2 regions of the Oceanobacillus alkalisoli genome follow, and region 1 is predicted to be linked to the other one. Evidence: predicted binding sites of a transcription regulator. Region 1 holds the regulator's gene; the other holds the start of a gene.
The links. The regulator NrdR, encoded in region 1, represses ribonucleotide reductase genes. The targets are predictions, from matches to a motif close to AACACNATATATNGTGTT.

Region 1 (10,197 bases):
CTTGTCGCTTTTGATGCAGGAAAGACAACCTTCCGTCACGACACGTATAAAGAATATAAAGGTGGCAGACAGAAGACACCACCTGAATTGTCGGAACAATTTCCGGTTCTGAAGGAATTGCTTGATGCTTTTCAAATTCCTCATTATGAGTTGGAACGGTATGAAGCGGATGATATTATCGGAACTTTCTCCAAGGTAGGGGATAACGAGGACTGGGAAGTTACAGTCATTTCGGGGGATAAAGACCTCTTACAGCTTGTGTCTGATCACGTGACCGTCCATGTGACGAAAAAAGGAATCAGTGAGGTTGATAAATATACTCCCGCCTTCCTTGAGGAAAAAATCGGCATCTCATCTGAGCAAGTAATTGATTTCAAAGCGCTGATGGGTGATAGTTCCGATAATATCCCAGGTGTACCGGGAGTTGGTGAAAAGACTGCTTTAAAACTGTTAAAGCAATATCCGACACTGGAAGAAGTATATGAAAACATTGAGAAAATAGGCGGGAAGAAATTAAAAGAAAATCTTACGAATCATAAAGAGGAAGCCTTTATGAGTAGAAAACTTGTTACAATCGACCGTGAGTCTCCGATTAGTATCTCAACAGATGATATTGTTTTTACCGGGTTTGAGAAGAATCAAGTGATTGCTGTTTTCAAGGAACTCGGGTTCAATTCGCTTCTGAACAGATTTGCAGCAGATGCAGGTGAAGAGGAAGAAGAAACAGTTCCAATGAGAAAGCTTGACTATGAAATTGTTTCAAAAGTGGATGAAACAATCTTTAGTGGTGATAGTGCGTTAGTCGTTGAAATCATTGAAGAGAATTATCATCAGGCTCCGATTGTCGGATTTGGTGTAGTCAATGAATCAGGTAATTATTTTATCCCGACGGATCTCGCTCTCGAATCCGTTGCATTTAAAACGTGGGCAGAAGATCCAGCGATGAAAAAAGCTGTGTTTGATGCAAAAGAAACAGTTGTTGCTCTCCTTCGAAATAATATTGGAATCAAGGGGATTACGTTTGACATGCTTCTAGCATCGTATCTCTTGAATCCATCTGAGAACAATCATGATATCCCGGCAATTGGAAACAGACACGGTTATACGGATATCCTCTTTGATGAGGAAGTGTACGGGAAAGGCGCTAAGATGAAGGTGCCTGAAAAAGAAATAACAGCTGAGCATATTGCAAGAAAAGCGCTCGCATTATTTGAATTACAGGCAGGTATGACCGAGCAATTGAAGGAAAATGAGCAATATGAATTACTGGCAGAGCTGGAAATGCCGCTTGCTTTAATTTTAGGTGAGATGGAGCATCAAGGTGTGTTAGTCGATACAGACCGTCTGAAAGAAATGGAAGTCGATTTAAAAGCAAGATTAGATACGTTAATTCATGAAATTCATGAGCTTGCCGGTGAAGAATTTAATATTAATTCCCCGAAACAGCTCGGACCGATTTTATTTGAAAAATTAGGGCTACCTGTCATTAAAAAGACAAAGACCGGTTACTCGACAGCTGCTGATGTACTTGAACAATTGGAACAAGAACATGAAATTATTCCGAAGATCTTGCTCTATCGCCAGCTTGGAAAATTACAATCCACTTATATTGAAGGGCTATTGAAAGTTGTGGATAAGGATACAAGCAAGATCCATACCCGCTTCAACCAGGCACTTACTCAAACGGGAAGATTAAGTTCGGTCGATCCTAACTTGCAAAATATCCCGATCCGTTTGGAAGAAGGGAGGAAAATCAGGCGCGCATTCGTACCATCTGAGAAGGATTGGATTATTTTTGCTGCAGATTATTCGCAAATCGAATTACGGGTGCTCGCTCATTTTGCAAAAGATGAAAAACTGGTAGATGCTTTCCAACATGATATGGATATTCATACGAGGACTGCGATGGATGTATTCCATGTTGAGAAAGATGCAGTGACATCAGATATGCGTAGGCAAGCAAAAGCGGTGAACTTCGGTATCGTTTATGGAATTAGTGACTACGGTCTTTCACAAAACCTTGGAATCACTCGGAAAGAAGCGAAGCAATTCATTGAACGTTATTTCGAAAGTTATCCAGGGGTAAAGGATTATATGGATGACATTGTTCAAACTGCAAAACAGCAGGGATATGTAACGACAATCATGAACCGGAGAAGATATTTACCAGAGATTACAAGCCGGAATTTCAATAGAAGAAGTTTTGCAGAGCGAACAGCAATGAATACGCCGATTCAAGGAAGTGCCGCTGACATTATTAAGCAGGCAATGATCGACCTTCATCATAAATTAAAAGAAGAGAAGCTCGAAGCCCGTATGCTTCTGCAAGTTCATGATGAACTGATCTTAGAAGCACCGAAATCGGAATTGGATCGATTAATTGAAATAGTACCAGCAACAATGGAACAGACGATTGAAATACTCGTACCGCTCAAAGTTGATTATGAGTACGGGAAAAGCTGGTTTGACGCTAAATAAGGAGACTAGGAAATGCCGGAGTTACCAGAGGTAGAAACGATAAAACGAACACTTGAACATTTAACTCAAGGGAAAACAATTGCAGCAGTTGAGGTTCATTGGGGAAAGATTATTAAGCATCCGGAAGATGTGGAACAGTTTAAGCATCTATTGATTGGCCAGACGATAAGGCGGCTAAGCCGGAGAGGGAAATTCCTGTTATTTTATTTGGATGACTACTGTTTGGTTTCCCACTTACGGATGGAAGGGAAGTATCGGGTTGTTCCAACAGAAACAGAGAAAGATAAACATACCCATGTTATTTTCACCTTTACAGACGGGGATGCACTGTATTATCATGATGTCCGCAAATTTGGCACGATGCATCTTTATCCAATTGGGGAAGAGATGGCACACGACCCACTTCGTAAATTAGGCCCAGAACCATTTGATTCGTCCTTCAGTTTTTCTTATTTCAAAGAGAAACTGAATAAGACGGAGCGATTGATTAAAGCAGTATTGCTTGATCAATCGGTTGTAACTGGTCTAGGCAATATATACGTGGACGAGACGTTGTTTAAAGCAGGGGTACACCCGATGAGACGGGCAAACACGTTAAAAAATAGTGAGATTGAAAAAATTAAAGATGCGGCAATCATCACCTTGACTGAAGCTGTTGAGGCGGGAGGTACAACAATCCGTTCTTATGTGGATTCAACTGGCGAGATGGGCATGTTCCAACAGGAGCTGTTCGTCTATGGGCAAGAAAATGAACAATGCAAACAGTGCGGACAAGAAATAATAAAAATGAAAGTGGCTGGCAGAGGTACCCACGTATGTACCAAATGCCAGCCACTCTAAAGGGGGGAGAAAATCTTGAGTTTAATCATTGGTTTGACTGGCAGTATTGCAACAGGGAAAAGTACCGTTGCTAACATGTTTAGAGAACTTGATATTCCGGTCATTGATGCAGATATATTAGCAAGAGAAGTAGTGGAACCTGGAGAAACAGCTTATAAAAAAGTTGTTCAGTCTTTTGGTGAGGATATCTTGCTTGAAGATCAGACGCTTAACCGGAAACGGCTCGGTGAAATTGTTTTTAGCGATGAGGTGAAACGGAAGCAATTAAATAATATCGTCCATCCTGCGATACGGAAAAGATTGATTGAAAAAAGAGACCACTTCATTACGTCGGGAAATCGTTGTATTGTTCTTGATATTCCGTTGCTGTTTGAGAGTAAGCTCGAACATTTTGCAGATAAAACCCTCGTCGTTTATGTCAATCAGGAGATTCAATTACAGCGATTAATGAAACGAAACGAATTTACAGAGGAAGAGGCGATGCAGCGAATTCTATCGCAAATGCCAGTGGAGGAAAAAGCGGCTAGGGCTGATAGAACGATTAATAATAATGGATCAAAGGAAGAAACATATACGCAATTGAAGCAACTGCTGAAAGAATGGAATGTGCTCGAAGCAGATAACTAGTAGCAGTGCCGAAATCAAACAGCCTGCATAAGATATGAATAAGAACATCCAACTTTGATAATATTAAAATATTGTAATTATGATGGAAATAGCACACATCCCAGACTTAATGTGTTATACTAATTGTAATAATACATAATAAAGTATAACTTATTGGGAGGAATGGGTTAAAGATGGATAAAATTCGTATCGCAATTAATGGGTTTGGACGTATCGGGAGAATGGTTTTCCGTCAAGCTGTTGTAAATGAACAATTTGAAGTCGTAGCAGTGAATGCGAGCTATCCACCCGAAACGCTGGCACATTTAATAAAATATGATAGTGTTCATGGTATTTTTGAAGGGGAAGTGAAAGCGCTTGATGATGCGCTGGAAATTAACGGAAAAAAAGTCGAGCTTGTCAGTTCCAGGGAACCAGATAAGCTTCCATGGAAAGAATTTAATATAGATGTTGTGATTGAAGCGACAGGAAAGTTTAAGACAAACGAAACAGCAGGATTGCATCTTCAAGCTGGTGCGAAAAAGGTCGTAATTACGGCACCGGGTAAAGAAATCGATAAAACAATCGTTGTTGGTGTAAATGATGAGGAATATAACGGAAATATCCACCATATTGTATCGAATGCATCCTGTACGACGAACTGTTTAGCACCGGTTGTGAAAGTACTGGATGATCGTTTCCGTATCGTGAACGGATTAATGACGACGGTTCATGCATTCACAAACGACCAGCAGAACTTGGATAACCCACATAAAGACTTGCGCCGTGCGCGTGGCTGCACACAGTCCATTATCCCAACTTCCACAGGAGCTGCGAAAGCACTTGGAGAAGTATTACCACATCTGAATGGCAAATTGCACGGTATGGCATTACGAGTTCCTACCCCTGATGTATCACTTGTTGACCTAGTTGTTGACGTAGAAGAAAGTGTTACGGTGGAAGAAGTGAATTGTGCCTTTAAAGATGCAGCGGCAAGAGATTATAATGGTATCATTAGTTATATGGAGGACCCGCTTGTGTCCATCGATTTTACAACAACCGATTCATCAGCAATCATTGACGGGTTATCAACAATTGTCATGGAGGATAAGAAGATTAAAGTCCTTGCTTGGTATGATAATGAATGGGGCTATTCTGCACGCGTTCTTGATCTGACGAAATTAGTCGGCGAATCGCTATTGTACAAACAAACTGCTAAAATATCATAACGTGAAACTTCTAAAAGATGCATTTTTCGTTCTGTGGGCAGCCGGACGAAGATGCATCTTTTTAGAATTTAAAAATGCCGTTTTTTGAATCGGATAGAAGATTTCACGGAAACATGTTAAAATAAAGGATATATTATTTTTACATTTAGAAGTGGGAGCTTCTATCCTAAAAAATGAACTTGTTTGAAGGTAGAGAGGTGAGCGAAGTTGCATTGTACAAACTGTAATTATAAAAATACAAAAGTAACCGATTCCCGTCCAATTGAAGACGGAAGAGCGATTCGTCGTCGTAGAGAATGTGAACGATGTGGTCAGCGTTTCACAACATTTGAACGGATGGAGGAAGTTCCATTAATCGTCGTTAAAAAAGATGGGATGCGTCAAGAATTTTCCCGGGACAAACTGACTCGCGGGTTAATCCGGGCCTGTGAGAAACGGCCGGTTCCTGTTGAAACGATGGAAGAGATTGCGCTTGAGGTTGAAAAAGAATTAAGAAGTCTCGGTTCGTCAGAAGTGGACTCGGAATTAATCGGAGAGATGGTGATGGAGAGACTTTCTAAGGTTGATGAAGTGGCCTATGTTCGCTTTGCCTCAGTCTATCGTCAATTCAAAGATGTAACTGTTTTTCTAGATGAATTGAAAGAATTGATTAATACAGAAGAACAAGATGAAGCGGAAAAGGAAGAATAAAAAGGGTGAATATCCAGTGAAAAGCATAGGACAGCTATTGCCTGTCGATGGATTTTTTGTTCGAATGGACAAAGCATTGCCTGTCGATTATTTGCAATCATTGACACATCTATATCAACCGCTTATCGGTTCTGAGGCACTCATGCTTTATTTGACACTTACGAATGAAGTATCCCTGCAGGCTGAAAGAATACCGCAAACACATCATACATTAATGAATTATATGATGCTGCCACTAGATAAAATTTATGATGCCCGTTTGAAATTAGAAGCTATCGGCTTACTACGAACATTTAAACAAGAAAAGGACGAACTTACGGTTTACACATATGACCTGCAGTGTCCGTTCGATTCAAAAAGTTTCTTTGAAGAAGCGATGTGTTCCTCCCTCCTCTATCATCATCTTGGAGAGCAGAGGTTTAACCAGCTAAAAAAACTGTTCGCGGGAAATGAAAATTTGGAAACTGGTGAGAATATTACCGTGGATTTTCAAGAAGTGTTCCAAACTACCCCTACAGAAGGCATGGTTCAGGTGACTGTTTCCGAACATGTGGCAATTGAAGAAGATGGAACCGTCGATTTTCAGTGGCTGGAACAAATGTTAAAACAGCGGATGATACCTGTTTACCGAGTCCTGACAAAAGAAAATCGGAAATTGATTTCTCATATGCTCATCCTTTATGACTTGGAAAGCTTTGAAATTGATAAAGCGGTCAATTGGTCACTGAATGAGGAGAATTATCTCGATAGGGAAGAGTTTAAACAAGCTTGTCATGATATTTACGTGGCGAAAAGTAATAGCCGGCCAATTCGACTTGTTGAGAAGAAAGAAGCGAACGAGCAAACGGCCGAAGCGGAAGATCTGAAAAAGCCGCTTACGAGAGAAGAATTATTAATTCGTGAATTAGAAACCATTACGCCGAAACAATTACTCGAAGACTTATCAAGCGGAAGTTCAGCATCCGCCCAAGATATGAAATTAATCAGTGATGTAATGACGACACAAGGACTCCCGCCAGCCGTCATGAATGTTCTTATTCATTATGTGCTACTCCAGACAAACATGAAACTGTCCAGAGCATATTTAGAGAAAATCGCAAGTCATTGGTCCCGGGCGAAATTACAAACAGCAAGAGAAGCAATGGAATTTGCGAAAAAAGAAAAGGCGAATTATGAACAAGCGAAAGCAAAACGAGCAGATAATAAACAAAGAAATTACGGGCGGACCGCTAGTAATGATATTGTACCGGATTGGTACAAGTCAGGGAAACATAAAGAGAAAAAAGAAGAAAAAGAAACTCCTGCGATGAACAATGAGCAATGGAAGGTCGCGCAATTGCTGCAACAATATTCAGAAGGAAATTAAACGAGTCGTTAAAAGGGTGATTTTTAGTGAAACCAATCCAGTCAAGCTTAAAAGCGTGGATGAATCGAAGTGAAAGTTTTAAAGAAAATTATCAAAAAATGAAACAAGAACTCCTTCAAGATGCAGAAATTAAAGAGTTCCTCGCTATTCACCCGGAATTAGCTCAAGAAGAGATTGATAAAAGTCTAATTAAATTATATGAATATAAGTCTCAATCAAAGCAATGCGATCAATGTGCATCCTTTGGGCAATGTATAAATATGGTTCAGGGGTACTCACCGATATTGCAAGTGACAGGGGATGAGATTCATATCCGTTATGAAAAATGTCATAGCAGATTACTTGCCGAAAAGGAACAAGAGCAGAATAAATTAATTCAGAGTCTATACATGCCAAAAGAAATATTAGAGGCGAGACTATCTGATATTGATAATGATTCTTCGAGAACGCAAGTATTATTAAAAATATTTGCCTTTCTGGAACAAGCGAAACAGGAGATACCGAAAAAAGGCTTATACTTACACGGGATTTTTGGTGTAGGAAAAACTTTCCTATTAGGAGCTCTTGCCAATGAATTAAAAAAGTACAATATATCATCAACGATCATTTATATGCCTGAATTTGTAAGAGAAATGAAGGCCTCGTTAAAAGATGACTCCGTAAACAAGAAGATGGATCTCTTTAAAACGACTGATATTCTCATGTTAGATGACATCGGTGCTGAGATGCATTCCGCATGGTTCCGAGATGAAATTTTAAGTTCCATTCTGCAATACCGCATGATGGAGGGGCTGCCTGTCTTCTTCACATCTAATTATAATTTGGAACAACTCGAAACCCATCTTGCAACAACAAGAACAGGTGTTGAAACACTAAAGGCAGCAAGAATCATTGAGCGAATCCAACAAGTGAGCGACATCATGCAAGTTCAAGGCTATAACCGCAGGAAATAATGAACTCTCTAGAGGTTGTTCAAAAAGTCCGGTAAAAATGACACTTCGAACTTCTTCGTTGGCTCGCTTTTCCGCTCCTCATGTACCTACTAACGTACATTCCGGTGCGAAAAGCTTCGCCGCCTCGAATTTTTCGGTCCTTTTTATCCTCCTTTTTGAACACAACTTCTAGTAAAAAATGGAATTAATACTAGAAGGGAGTATTTTTACTTAAAACTAGTTTTAGCAGTTTTATCATTTTTTTCACAACTCGTCCATATAATATAGCAGTTTGGTTGTAAATGAGGGTGATGTGAAAAAAATGGATATTTTCTTTGAGTCGGACAAGGAGGTCATAAGTTTTTGTGAGCGATTATTTCAGCAAAACAAACAGATCGCTGTGTATTGGCAAGTCCATGAAAAACGTGGGAATCAACTTACGATTAACGAGGAACCATTAAATGAAATCATTTTCCAGTCGATCGCTGTATCTTTGGTCAATGTTTATGTCACACATCGGTTAAGGAGTATTATCAATGAAATCATTCAAGATACTTATTATTTTACAGATGGGCATGAAATCGAGCAGATTTATGAGCATGCAGAATGGATTGTAACTGGAGAGGATGAGGATTGTAAAATACTGCGTAAAAATAAGCATCCAGTTCAATTATTACGTGCAATTTTCCTTATGCACATCCGCAATGCACAAAATGTACATTTCGATTGGATTGTTCAGACTGGCATGAAGGCTTTCAAACAAGACCTTATCCATTATGTTGGACTGGCCATTGATGAGTTCAAGCGAGAAGAAGAACATCAATCATTCATTAATACACTAAGAGAATACATCGTTAAGAAAGAACCTGTCGTACCGCTGATTCATGTGGTTGGAGGAAATATATTCAGTTATTATAAGCTTAGCGGCAGACCGTATTCTAAAGTGGAATTGCGTTCCATCATGGAAAAAGTCCCCCTATATCTGTTTGGTTTACCTGAAGAAGAATGGAACCTGACACCGTTGATTGCACTCGCTCCAGAGAAAATCAAATTGTATGTGGACGATCCATCAAGCCCCAGGACCCAAACAATCCTGAATATATTCCAGGAGAGGGTCGACATTCAAGCATACAAGGATTTTCCATACACGTATTCCACCATTAGAAATAAATAGCGTACAGCAAAATAATTTCAACACTTGATTTTCTAATAAACGGGCGCTATAATACAAGTAATCATACAAATCAAGCGATGAAGAGGACATGATTATTTGTATATTTGTATAGATAAGAGAAGGAAGCCCCGGCTGAAAGCTTTCTGTATACAATCAGATAATTACCACCTCTGAGCCCTGCTGTGGAATTGAAGTAAACGGCAGCGTCTAATCTGCGTTAAAGACTAGAAGCGATTTTTTAAAAATCGGAATTTGGGTGGAACCACGTTATAGAAATATACCGTCCCTTTGCATGAATGCAGAGAGACGGTTTTTTTATTGTTTTACTTATAAATTTGTTATAGGAGATGACTTGTGATGGCAGAAGAAATTACGTTAGTCTTCCCGGATGGGAATAAAAAGGAATTCTCAAAAGGCACAACAGGGGAAGAAGTTGCAGCTTCCATTTCACCAGGATTACGAAAACAAGCATTAGCAATTAAGCTTAATGGTGAACCGTGGGATTTACGACGCCCGATTGAAGACGGCGGAGAGATCCAAATCTTAACATACCGAGATGATGAAGGAATTGATATCCTGCGTCATTCAACAGCACACTTGCTTGCTCAGGCAATCAAACGGCTATACGGTGACGTGAAATTTGGAGTAGGCCCAGTCATTGAAGAAGGATTTTACTATGACATGGATATGGAGCATGCGCTTACTCCGGAAGACCTGCCGAAAATCGAAAAAGAAATGCAACGTATCGTGGACGAAAACTTAGAAATTAAACGGGTTGAGGTTTCAAGAGCCGAGGCGAAGAAACGCTTTGCAGAAATCGGTGACAACCTGAAGCTTGAATTAATTGATGCTATTCCAGAAGGTGAAACGGTAACGATTTAT
Region 2 (10,197 bases), on a different contig from region 1:
TGTCCAATGCGTGATACGGCAACTTCATATCGATATGGATACCATCAACAAGCTGCTTGTCATATAAAGTCCGTAACTTATTATAATAAATACCGCTTGTCGTTACGATGATTTTCCCATCAAAAAGATTTCTTACTTGCCTCAATAAATCGCAAACCTTGTCCAATGGGTTAATGAGGAATTCCCCACCGCTGAACATAATTGCATCAAACAGAAAACCACTTTTCTTTAAATAGTCATAAAGATCATCTAGCGTTTTATATTCTTTCGGTGTGTTTGCAACGATTTCATCATAATTATGACACCCGAAACAATGGAGTGGACAACCAGATAAAGAATGAATCAATAAAGTCGTATGATCAGGCAAATCGGTAAATGTGCGAATAAAGGTATTATATAGTTTCATTATCATATGTTCACCGTGTATTAACGACGAACAACCTCCTTTAACGCATCTTCTTTCAATCTTTTTCTAATGGTCCAATCATGCCTTCTTGCTTTAGACCAGAAATTATATTTTCCTTCATAATAGCCCTTCTCATCGACGTGGATCCTGTTTCTTGAGATCATTTTCAAATACCCGATCACTCTGCTGAAGGTCGCAATATCTTCTGAATCGCAGACCGGACACTGATCTATATTTTTTGCATCTTCCGCAACGATTCTTTGGCCACACTCCATGCAAGAAGTAATCGTCGGTGTTAATGTAATATAATTGATCGGCTTCTCAAAGATTTTATCCAAATATTTCGCCAAACTTTCCGGTTTTACCTTCGCTTCCAAGAAGTGGTGTAAAACACTTCCAGAGGTTGCATATCCTTGAAATTCAGCGCTATTCTCCAACTGTTCCAGAAAATCCTCTTCCGAAAATGGCGTCATACAACCGCTCGTCAAATATGGATTCTCTCCTTCACCTTGTACAAACACTTCCCGCTCGTTTGCTTTTCCCCATTTCAGGTCATGGCGGGCTAATTTAATCGCTGCATTTTCAGCTGGTGCATATTCAATCCCGCAGGCAACTTTATCGCGTACAATGAATTCATTTACAATCTCGGTCATATATTGCATAATAGCATGAGCAACCATTTTGCCAGCTTTATCTTTCATCCCGTCTTGATATCCTAAGTTAATTAATCCTTCATTCATACCTGTAAGGGCAAACACGTTAAAATAGTTTTTAAAATCTTTATTATAAGCAAAGAAAGTAGGATATAATTCTTTGTTCGCTTCTATCCATTTTCTTTTTGCCATATGCGCTTCTTGCATGACTTCCATATATTCACGGATCTTCACTTTCACAAGTTCCATATCATGTCCGAATTCCAGAAGAACTCGGTTCATATTTAAATTCAGTACTTGGACAGCGCCTGTTGAACCGGTTGATGATCCGAACACGCCTCCTCCCGCTTTCGAGAGCGTTTCTAAATTAATTTGCAGTCTGCAGCAAAGACTTCTGCTCACTTCAGGATCTTTCGCCTGGATTAGCGGATTCAGAGTTTTATAATACGGATCTTCAAATGGCTTTGTTTTAAAGTTTTCGAAATAGACGCCACCCCATTGATACATTTTATCCAATAGTTCGATAAACACGGGATTTTCATAATTGAAGTAATCATCAATTTGCACCGTTAATAATGGGAAGGTAAATGGAATGCCATTGCTTCCTGTTCCGTTCCTCATTACCTCAATAATTGCCCGGTTCATTCGGTCAAAGTAAACCTCTGGAATATCTTTATATTGTATATTCCTTCCTTCTCCGCCGATTACAACGTATTCATCCTTGATTTCCTCAGACGGCTTCCCAAACTCTAACGTAATATTTGAAAAACTACTCTGAGCTCCGGACCGAAGCGGCATATTAAGCTCCCAAATCAGACTTTGAAACAGTTCTGCTAATTCCTCATCAGTATATGTAGTGCCCCTGCTTTCTTCATCGAATAAATAAGAAGCTGTAATGGTAGAAAGCTGTGCCAACATCACCGCACCGGAAACCTGTTGGGATACTAATGTAACAACATTACTGAAATGCCTGAGTAAAGTAGGTATCCGCTTCGCTGGTTTAGAAGTAATCATGTTTTTAGCAAGCGTTGGAATTCCTTTTGTCGCGATATCCATACAACTGATGGATACACAATACGGGGCAAGCTGTTTGTCATGGACATAAACGACACCGTCATCATAAAGCTCTTTCATTCTTGGTGGTAGAATTTGTGTAAATAAAAATTCTTCCTCTGCATGATTCGTTAGATTGTGCCTTAAAAGTGGTAAGGAATAGACATAATTACTATTTTCATGTCTTAAATAATCTGTTTGCTTATTCTCTTGCTGTGATGTGAATTTCTGAACAATATCCATTGTACTTTGGAACATATTAATCCCTCTCCTTTAGACATTTTAATCCATAACTTGATGAACCACCTTCACCTTAACACAATATATTGTACCACCAAGTGACCTCCATCACTATATATAGATTGTGTCGAAAAGAGTACGACTATTTGACAGTTTTGTGAGGTTACTCACGGTCCCCTGCATTTTTAACTAATTTGAAAAAGATAGGTGCGGAGGCAAATTCCTCTTTGGCACCTATCTTTTTCAATAGACTAGTCTTCTAATACTGTTTTTGCAATCGTCTGATCTAATTCTTCAAAATCATCATAAGAAATCGTTTCGTATAGTTCTTTTCTCGTCTGCATATTAAATACACCATCTGCTTGCGAGCCTTGCTCTTTGATCAGGGTAAAGATCCGTTCATATGCCTTTGCTGCTACTCTCAAAGAAGTTACCGGATAAATGACCATACGGAAGCCCATATTCTGAAATTCTTCTGCAGTAATAAATGGTGTCTTCCCAAACTCCGTCATATTCGCAAGCAGCGGGGCATCCACTTTTTCAGCAAACAGACGGAATTCTTCATCCGTTTGTAAAGCTTCAGGGAAGATTGCATCGGCACCAGCTTCAACATAACTTGCTGCGCGCCGGACTGCTGCATCTAGTCCTTCTACCGCCCGTGCATCCGTTCTGGCGACGACAACTAAGGAAGGAGCAACTTCTTTAATTGCTTTAATCTTTTGTACCATTTCCTCTGTCGGAACGAGCTGTTTTCCATTTAAATGTCCACATTTCTTGGGAAGCTGCTGGTCTTCAATCTGAACGGCAGCTACATTTGCTTCCACCATTTCCCGCGCTGTGCGTGCCACGTTTAATACACCGCCAAACCCTGTATCAATATCAACGAGTACTGGTAAATTCGTTGCTCTGACAAGATCCCTTGCCCGTTCTGCTATCTCTGTTGATGTAACGATACCAAGATCCGGCAGTCCTCTGCTCGCCGTATAAGCTCCGCCAGATAAATATAAAACGGAGAAACCTGCGTCCCTTGCAACTAAGGCAGCCATCGCATCATGTGCCCCCGGTATTTGTAAAATATCCTCCGCTTCCATTTCTTCTTTTAATTTTTCAGCTAATTCTTTCTGTGTTGACTGTTGATCCACAATCCACGCCATATCTATGGCCTCCTTCTCATCACTAGCACGTATTAATTTATAAGAAATAGCTCGACAAATTCATCCACATTCATATTTGCTAACTTTTCATAATCATAACTTATCGCTTCAATCTTCTTGCGTTGTTTATCTGTATAATGGGTTGCTAAGTTTTCCGTATACTTCTCCATTATTTTCGGAATGGCTTCCTCACGTCTGAAGCGGTGCCCTAATGGATACTCGCGCTCCACTTCTTCTGTCGATGACCCGTCTTTAAAATGAACTTGAACAGCATTCGCGATTGAACGTTTAGCAGGATCTAGATAGTCCTTTGTATATTCCTTATTTTCTACGACGATCATCTTATCACGCAGGATATTAATCATCGGATTTGCGGCAAAATCAGCCTCATAATGTTCTGCACGTACATCTCCTTCAAGCAGGGCGATAGCCGTTATATATTGTAAACAGTGATCCCGGTCTGCCGGATTATTCAAAGGTCCTTTTTTATCAATAATGCGAATAGCAGATTCATGAGTTGTAATCGTAATTTTGTCTATTTCCTCTAAGCGACTAGCGACTTCTGGATGTAACTGTACGCCTGCTTCTGCCGCTGTTTGTGCATGAAATTCAGCTGGGAAGGAAACTTTGAACAACACATTTTCCATTACATAACTATCCAGCGGCTGACTAAGCAATAGTTCCTTCTTATTAAATAAAACATCTTGGAATCCCCAACCCGGAGCACTAAGTGCAGTTGGATAACCCATTTCACCTTGCATGGCCATCAACGCTAGCCGTACTGCTCTACTCGTTGCGTCACCAGCAGCCCAGGATTTACGTGATCCAGTATTCGGGGCATGACGATACGTCCGTAGACTGGCATTATCAATCCAAGCATTCGTTAGTGCATTCGTTATTTCTTCACGATTTCCACCAAGCATTTTCGTGACAACTGCTGTTGACGCTATCTTTACAAAAAAGACATGATCAAGTCCTACCCGGTTCAAACTATTCTGGAGTGCAAGCACCCCTTGGATTTCATGTGCCTTGATCATCATTTCCAGTACTTCTTCAACTTTAAGCGGTTCTTGACCCTTCTGGATCCTTACTTGGCTAAGGTGATCGGCAACTGCAAGAATTCCGCCTAAGTTATCCGATGGGTGTCCCCATTCCGCTGCAAGCCACGTATCGTTATAGTCGAGCCAGCGAATCATCGTACCGATATTGAATGCAGCTTGAACGGGATCGAGTACATGGGAAGTCCCGGGGACCCGCGCCCCGTGAGGAACAATGGTCCCAGGCACGACTGGTCCGAGCAGTTTTGTACATTCTGGATAATCAAGCGCTAAAATGCCGCAGCCGAGGGTATCAAGCAATACATATTGTGCTGTTTGAAAAGCTTCTTCACTCGTAATATCCTTATTTAATACATAATCCGTGATTTCTTCTATTAACATATCTGTTTTTTGATAATCATCTGTTTGTAACATCATTTGTCCTCTCCATTTCCATTTTCTATACTTGTATGACTAAACATAACGTGCACCAATATAATTCACACGTGGTCTATACAGTCGGTTATTACTATGCTGTTCCATGACGTGAGCTGCTAACCCAGCAGTCCGTGCGCTGAAGAAAATCGGTGTATATAGTGGAATCGGGATCCCTAATTTCCAGTACACGGGTGCTGCGTAATAATCTAAATTCGGGTATAGCCCTTTTTCTTTTTCCATTATTCTTTCGCCCGCTTCACACATCTCTAGCAGTGAATAATCGCCATCTCGCATGCAGAGCTTTCGTAAAGCTTCTTTCGTAATTAAGGCTCTCGGATCCATTTTCTTCATATAGACCCTGTGGCCAAACCCCATCACTTTTTCTTTTTGCTGCAGCTTATTTAGAAGTAATTCCTCAAATTCTTTTACCGTTTGCACTTCATTCAGCATATACATGACCGCTTCATTCGCCCCGCCATGCAAATTACCTTTCAAAGAGGCAATTGCTCCGGTTAATGCCCCGTAAATATCCGAGTTTGTAGAGGCGATTACTCTCGCAGTAAAAGTGGAATTCGGCATTTCGTGCTCGCTGTATAAAAGAAGCAAACGATCAAAAATCTCAATTTCTAAATCACTTGGTTTCTTTCCGGTAATCATGTATAAAAAGTTTGCACTGTAGGATAAATCGGCTTGCGGATAAACTGGCTCTTCCCCGTGGATAATCCGGTGACTATTGACCGTAATTGTCGGTAGCTGCCCTAATAATTGATAGGCCCGTTTTTTATTCGCCGCAAGCGTCCGGTCTTCTATATCTTCATCGAAACCAGCCAGAACGGATAATCCAGTACGCATTCCATCCATTGAATGTGTCTGCTTCGATAATAAGCGAAGCACGTCGATTACAACTTCCGGGACATCATAATGCTGTTTCAGTGTTTCTTCTATGGAGATTTTTTCCGCAGGTGTTGGTAAGGTACCTTCTAATAATAAATGTACAATTTCCGCATATTCCTTACTTTTCGATAGCTCAATCAGATCATGGCCTTGAATGATGATTTTCTCCTCATCTACATCCAAAAATGAAATTGATGTCTCCGCCGCAATAACTCCTTCTAACCCTGGAACAAACTTTTCTTTTGTTTCCATGAATACCATCCATCCCTCATCTTTTATTTTCCTCAAATCTCCGAAAGCGTTAGCAAGTAAGTGACCTAATGAGGTTTTCGCATCTGTCATTATTATAATATTGATTGTAAAATTGGAAAAATATATAATATTAATAATTAGCCATAGACTTTTCCTATATCATAAGAGGAGGACGTACTTCATGAATTATCAGGACTGGGAAATGTTAGCCGCTCTCTATTCTACCGAGAACATTACGAAAGCTGCAGAACAATTATTTGTCTCTCAGCCCACTCTAACCTCGCGTATCCAGAGATTAGAAGAACATTATGATGTGCAACTCATGATACGAAAACGAAGAGGAGTTACCTTCACCCCAGAAGGTGAACAATTGGCACAACATGCACAAAATATGCTTCGCGAACAACGCAAAATGGAAGAAAAAATAAATAACATGAAAAATCAGGTCACAGGTACATTACGAGTTGGCGTATCCAATTTCTTTGCACTTAATAAAATGCCGAAGTTATTACGATTATTTAAACAGGAATACCCTCACGTAGAATTCCAAATGGTTACAGGATGGAGCAGTGCCATGCACCGCCTCGTTTTAAACAATGAAGTGCATTTAAGCTTTATTAAAGGAGATTTTCCATGGAAAGGAAAAAGGGAACTTTTATATGATGAAGAAATTTGCGTTGCCTCACCGTGGGATTTCACCTGGATGGATCTTCCCAATATGCCGCGGATTGATTATCATACGGACGAAAATATGAAGAGTATGGTGGATGAATGGTGGTACCATCATTATTCCGAGCGTCCACATACAACAATCCAAGTCAATCAAGTAGAAACATGCAAAGAGATGATTGTAAATGGACTCGGATATTCCATTCTTGCAAATTTAGTTGTCCGTCCCTATCCGGAGCTATTTGTAAAACCGCTCTATAAACCATCAGGAGAACCAATGATAAGAAAAACGTGGATGTATTATCATGAAGACTCCTTACAATTGAACATTGTCCATGCCTTTATTCGTTTTATTAGAGGGTTAGATGTAAAAGCAATATAATCATTTACTGTATCCTTTTATTGAGCGTAAGTGTTAGGAGCTTTCAGTTATTCGGGCGCACTAACCATCGTTCAGTTGCCCGGCGGACCGATGCGCATCCTTAGGCACGGCCTTAGCTCAGGCGCACAGGACGTGGCGAACTTAGTCTGCCTCGGAAGAAAACCGCTTCCTGCGGGATGGACACTTACGCTGAATGAAAGCAATTATCAGTTGATTTTCAGTAAGAGAGGAGATTTTAATGCTACCCTTTACAGAAAAAGTCATTCAAATTATTAAAGATATCCCTGAGGGAAAAGTGATGACATATGGTCAAATTGCAAAACTCGCAGGGAATCCACGAGCGGCTCGGCAAGTTGCCCGTATCTTGCATACGATGAGCAGAAAATATCACCTGCCATGGCATCGGGTTATTAATGCGAAAGGTCAGATTGCGATGAAAGAAGAAGAAAAGTTCAATGAACAGCGCTTGTCTTTAGAAGCAGAAGGTGTTGAAGTTGACGATAAGGGAAGAGTTGATTTAAAGAAATACAGAGTAGAAGCCTAGATTAAACAGCTTATTTATGCTATTATTTTTAATTATACATACTATAAATTTCGCAATATTTATAGTTTTTATGGAAAGGTAGGTAATTAGTTTTGCAAACATTAGGCAAAGTAAGCAGATTTGCGACGAGCACATTTGCTTTATGGGTTATTATTTTTGCAGTGCTTAGTTTCTTTATCCCGCAAGGTTTTGCGTGGATTGCACCACATGTATCGCTATTATTAGGTATTATTATGTTCGGGATGGGGCTGACCTTAACCGTCGATGATTTTAAAGGTGTATTTCTTGCTCCAAAAAGCGTGCTGATTGGTGTTGTTTTCCAATATACGATCATGCCACTTACGGCTTTTGCACTTGCATATGCCTTTAACTTACCACCTGAAATTGCAGCTGGGGTAATTTTGGTAGGTTGTTGTCCTGGAGGTACATCTTCCAACGTTATGACATTTATGGCAAAGGGAAATACTGCATTATCTGTAACAATAACAGCAGTTTCCACCTTGCTTGCACCGATTATGACGCCTACACTCACCTATCTACTCGCAAGCCAGTGGTTATCGGTTTCCTTTATGGGTATGTTCATATCAATTGTTCAAGTTGTATTATTGCCTATTATTTTAGGTGTCGTTATCCGCATGCTATTCAGCAAGCAAGTCAATAAGAGCATGGATGTCTTGCCACTCATATCCGTAGTCGGAATTGTTGCAGTTGCTGCAGCTGTTGTAGCAGTCAACAAGGAATCGATTGTAACTTCTGGGCTGTTGATTTTTGCAGTTGTTGTCTTACATAATTGTATCGGATATTTACTTGGGTATATTGCTGCTAAAGCACTTAAGCTTGATTTTAAAGATCAAAAAGCGATTTCCATCGAAGTCGGGATGCAAAACTCCGGACTTGCCGCATCTCTTGGTCTCGCGCACTTTTCGCCAATTGCTGCCGTACCTGGTGCCATCTTTAGTGTCTGGCATAATATTTCAGGACCACTTCTTGCAAACTGGTGGGCAAAAAGAAGTCAAGATGATTCGGACGATAAAGAGATTGCCTAATATCTTTTACCATTTTAAAGCCTGCGTGATAGGGTTAACCTCCCTATTATGCAGGCTTTTTCCATAAGGAACTCGATTTCTATGTATGATTCCGCCTCTTTTTGTGAAAAGATAATAGCATACACTCTAAAGTAGGAGGAGGATGTTCTCTGAAATTTTCTAGCCGTGGAGACGCACATAAACTCTATCTTCGTTTAAAAGAGATGCCAACCGCAGAGATAAAAAAGAGTCGATATTTACAAGAAACGCATGCAATCAAAGTGTTTTACGAAACACTGGACAAGGAAACATTACAATTAATTTATTATCAAATCGCGAAAGAAAAGAACGGCACAGGGATCATTCCAATCTTAGCAACTGCTATTCCCTGGCTCCTTTTTCTCTTTGCTAACCCGCTTGAAAACTTTCTTTTTCACGATGGAAGCTCGAATTGGATGATTTTCGCTTTTCTTTATTTAGTCCTGCTTAGTATTAGTTTAATCTTACACTTTAAAGAAAAAGCATGGGCTGTTGTGCACGTGGAAATTATTCAAGACATTTTGGCGGAGCGGTGATAGGTATATCTCAACTTTATCAAATAAAGCCGAAATGATTTACTTTGAAATTCCCCTTTACAAGCGGCTAAATTCATTAATCTAATAAAATACCCTGAGTTCTTCAGTTAATAAAATAAGAAACAGCCTTGAACCCATATGAATAATGAATTCTCGGCTGTTTCATTTGTTCACTAAAGTTTTTGTGTTTCTTATCCTTTTTTACTCTATTTTTAATTTCTCCCAAAGTTATTTACTGATCTGCACGAAACAGCCGAGAAGATAAATTAATGCATGATTAACATTTTCGCTCATTATGGCGTTACTAGCATAATCCTCTCTAAAAGGGGGGCAAAGACTTTTTTCTTAACGATTCAAGTTTGTGCTTTCTCTATTGTTTTACCAAAGTTAGGTTGGCGTTTTTCCTTGAATGCTTGAACACCTTCTTCATGATCTTCCGTAGTAATAAGAGATGCTTGGGCAATACGTTCTAGTTCAAGTATTTCATCTAGTGTAGAATTATAAGATTGATTAGTAATCTTTTTTATAAAGCCATATGCAATAGTAGGACCTAAAGCTAACTTGCCAGCAAATTCATTCACCTTAATTTGAAAGTCATCTAGTGGATAAATGTGATTAACAATACCCAATGCATGTGCTTTCTCAGCAGTAATCGGTTCTGCACTGAATAATAGTTCTTTAGCAAGATAGGGACCTAATAATCTTGGCAAGAAATATAATCCACCACCATCAGATATTAAGCCAACTCTTGAAAAACTTAAAGCAAATTTACTGTTATCTGCAGCTAGTATAAGATCACTTGCCAATGCTAAATTAAACCCAGCTCCAGCTGCAAAGCCATGTACTGCCGCAATAATTGGCTTTTCTAAGTCCCT

Region 2: the regulator NrdR is predicted to act here: its motif matches at 2,428-2,445, upstream of nrdD (anaerobic ribonucleoside-triphosphate reductase).

The regions. Positions count from the first base shown of each region.
Region 1 is NZ_JAKNRA010000004.1:230,295-240,491, reverse strand. It holds gene polA (DNA polymerase I) at 1-2,478, shown strand, start outside; gene mutM (DNA-formamidopyrimidine glycosylase) at 2,491-3,318, shown strand; gene coaE (dephospho-CoA kinase) at 3,334-3,945, shown strand; gene L3V42_RS08435 (glyceraldehyde-3-phosphate dehydrogenase) at 4,119-5,153, shown strand; gene nrdR (transcriptional regulator NrdR) at 5,361-5,843, shown strand; gene L3V42_RS08425 (replication initiation and membrane attachment family protein) at 5,860-7,209, shown strand; gene dnaI (primosomal protein DnaI) at 7,236-8,162, shown strand; gene ytxC (sporulation protein YtxC) at 8,464-9,315, shown strand; T-box leader at 9,384-9,606, shown strand; gene thrS (threonine--tRNA ligase) at 9,673-10,197, shown strand, end outside.
Region 2 is NZ_JAKNRA010000001.1:348,410-358,606, forward strand. It holds gene L3V42_RS01620 (4Fe-4S cluster-binding domain-containing protein) at 1-406, opposite strand, end outside; gene nrdD (anaerobic ribonucleoside-triphosphate reductase) at 427-2,370, opposite strand; gene prpB (methylisocitrate lyase) at 2,604-3,506, opposite strand; gene L3V42_RS01635 (bifunctional 2-methylcitrate dehydratase/aconitate hydratase) at 3,539-4,978, opposite strand; gene mmgD (citrate synthase) at 5,018-6,127, opposite strand; gene L3V42_RS01645 (LysR family transcriptional regulator) at 6,309-7,178, shown strand; gene L3V42_RS01650 (MGMT family protein) at 7,417-7,722, shown strand; gene L3V42_RS01655 (bile acid:sodium symporter family protein) at 7,815-8,768, shown strand; gene L3V42_RS01660 (hypothetical protein) at 8,972-9,322, shown strand; gene L3V42_RS01665 (enoyl-CoA hydratase/isomerase family protein) at 9,676-10,197, opposite strand, start outside.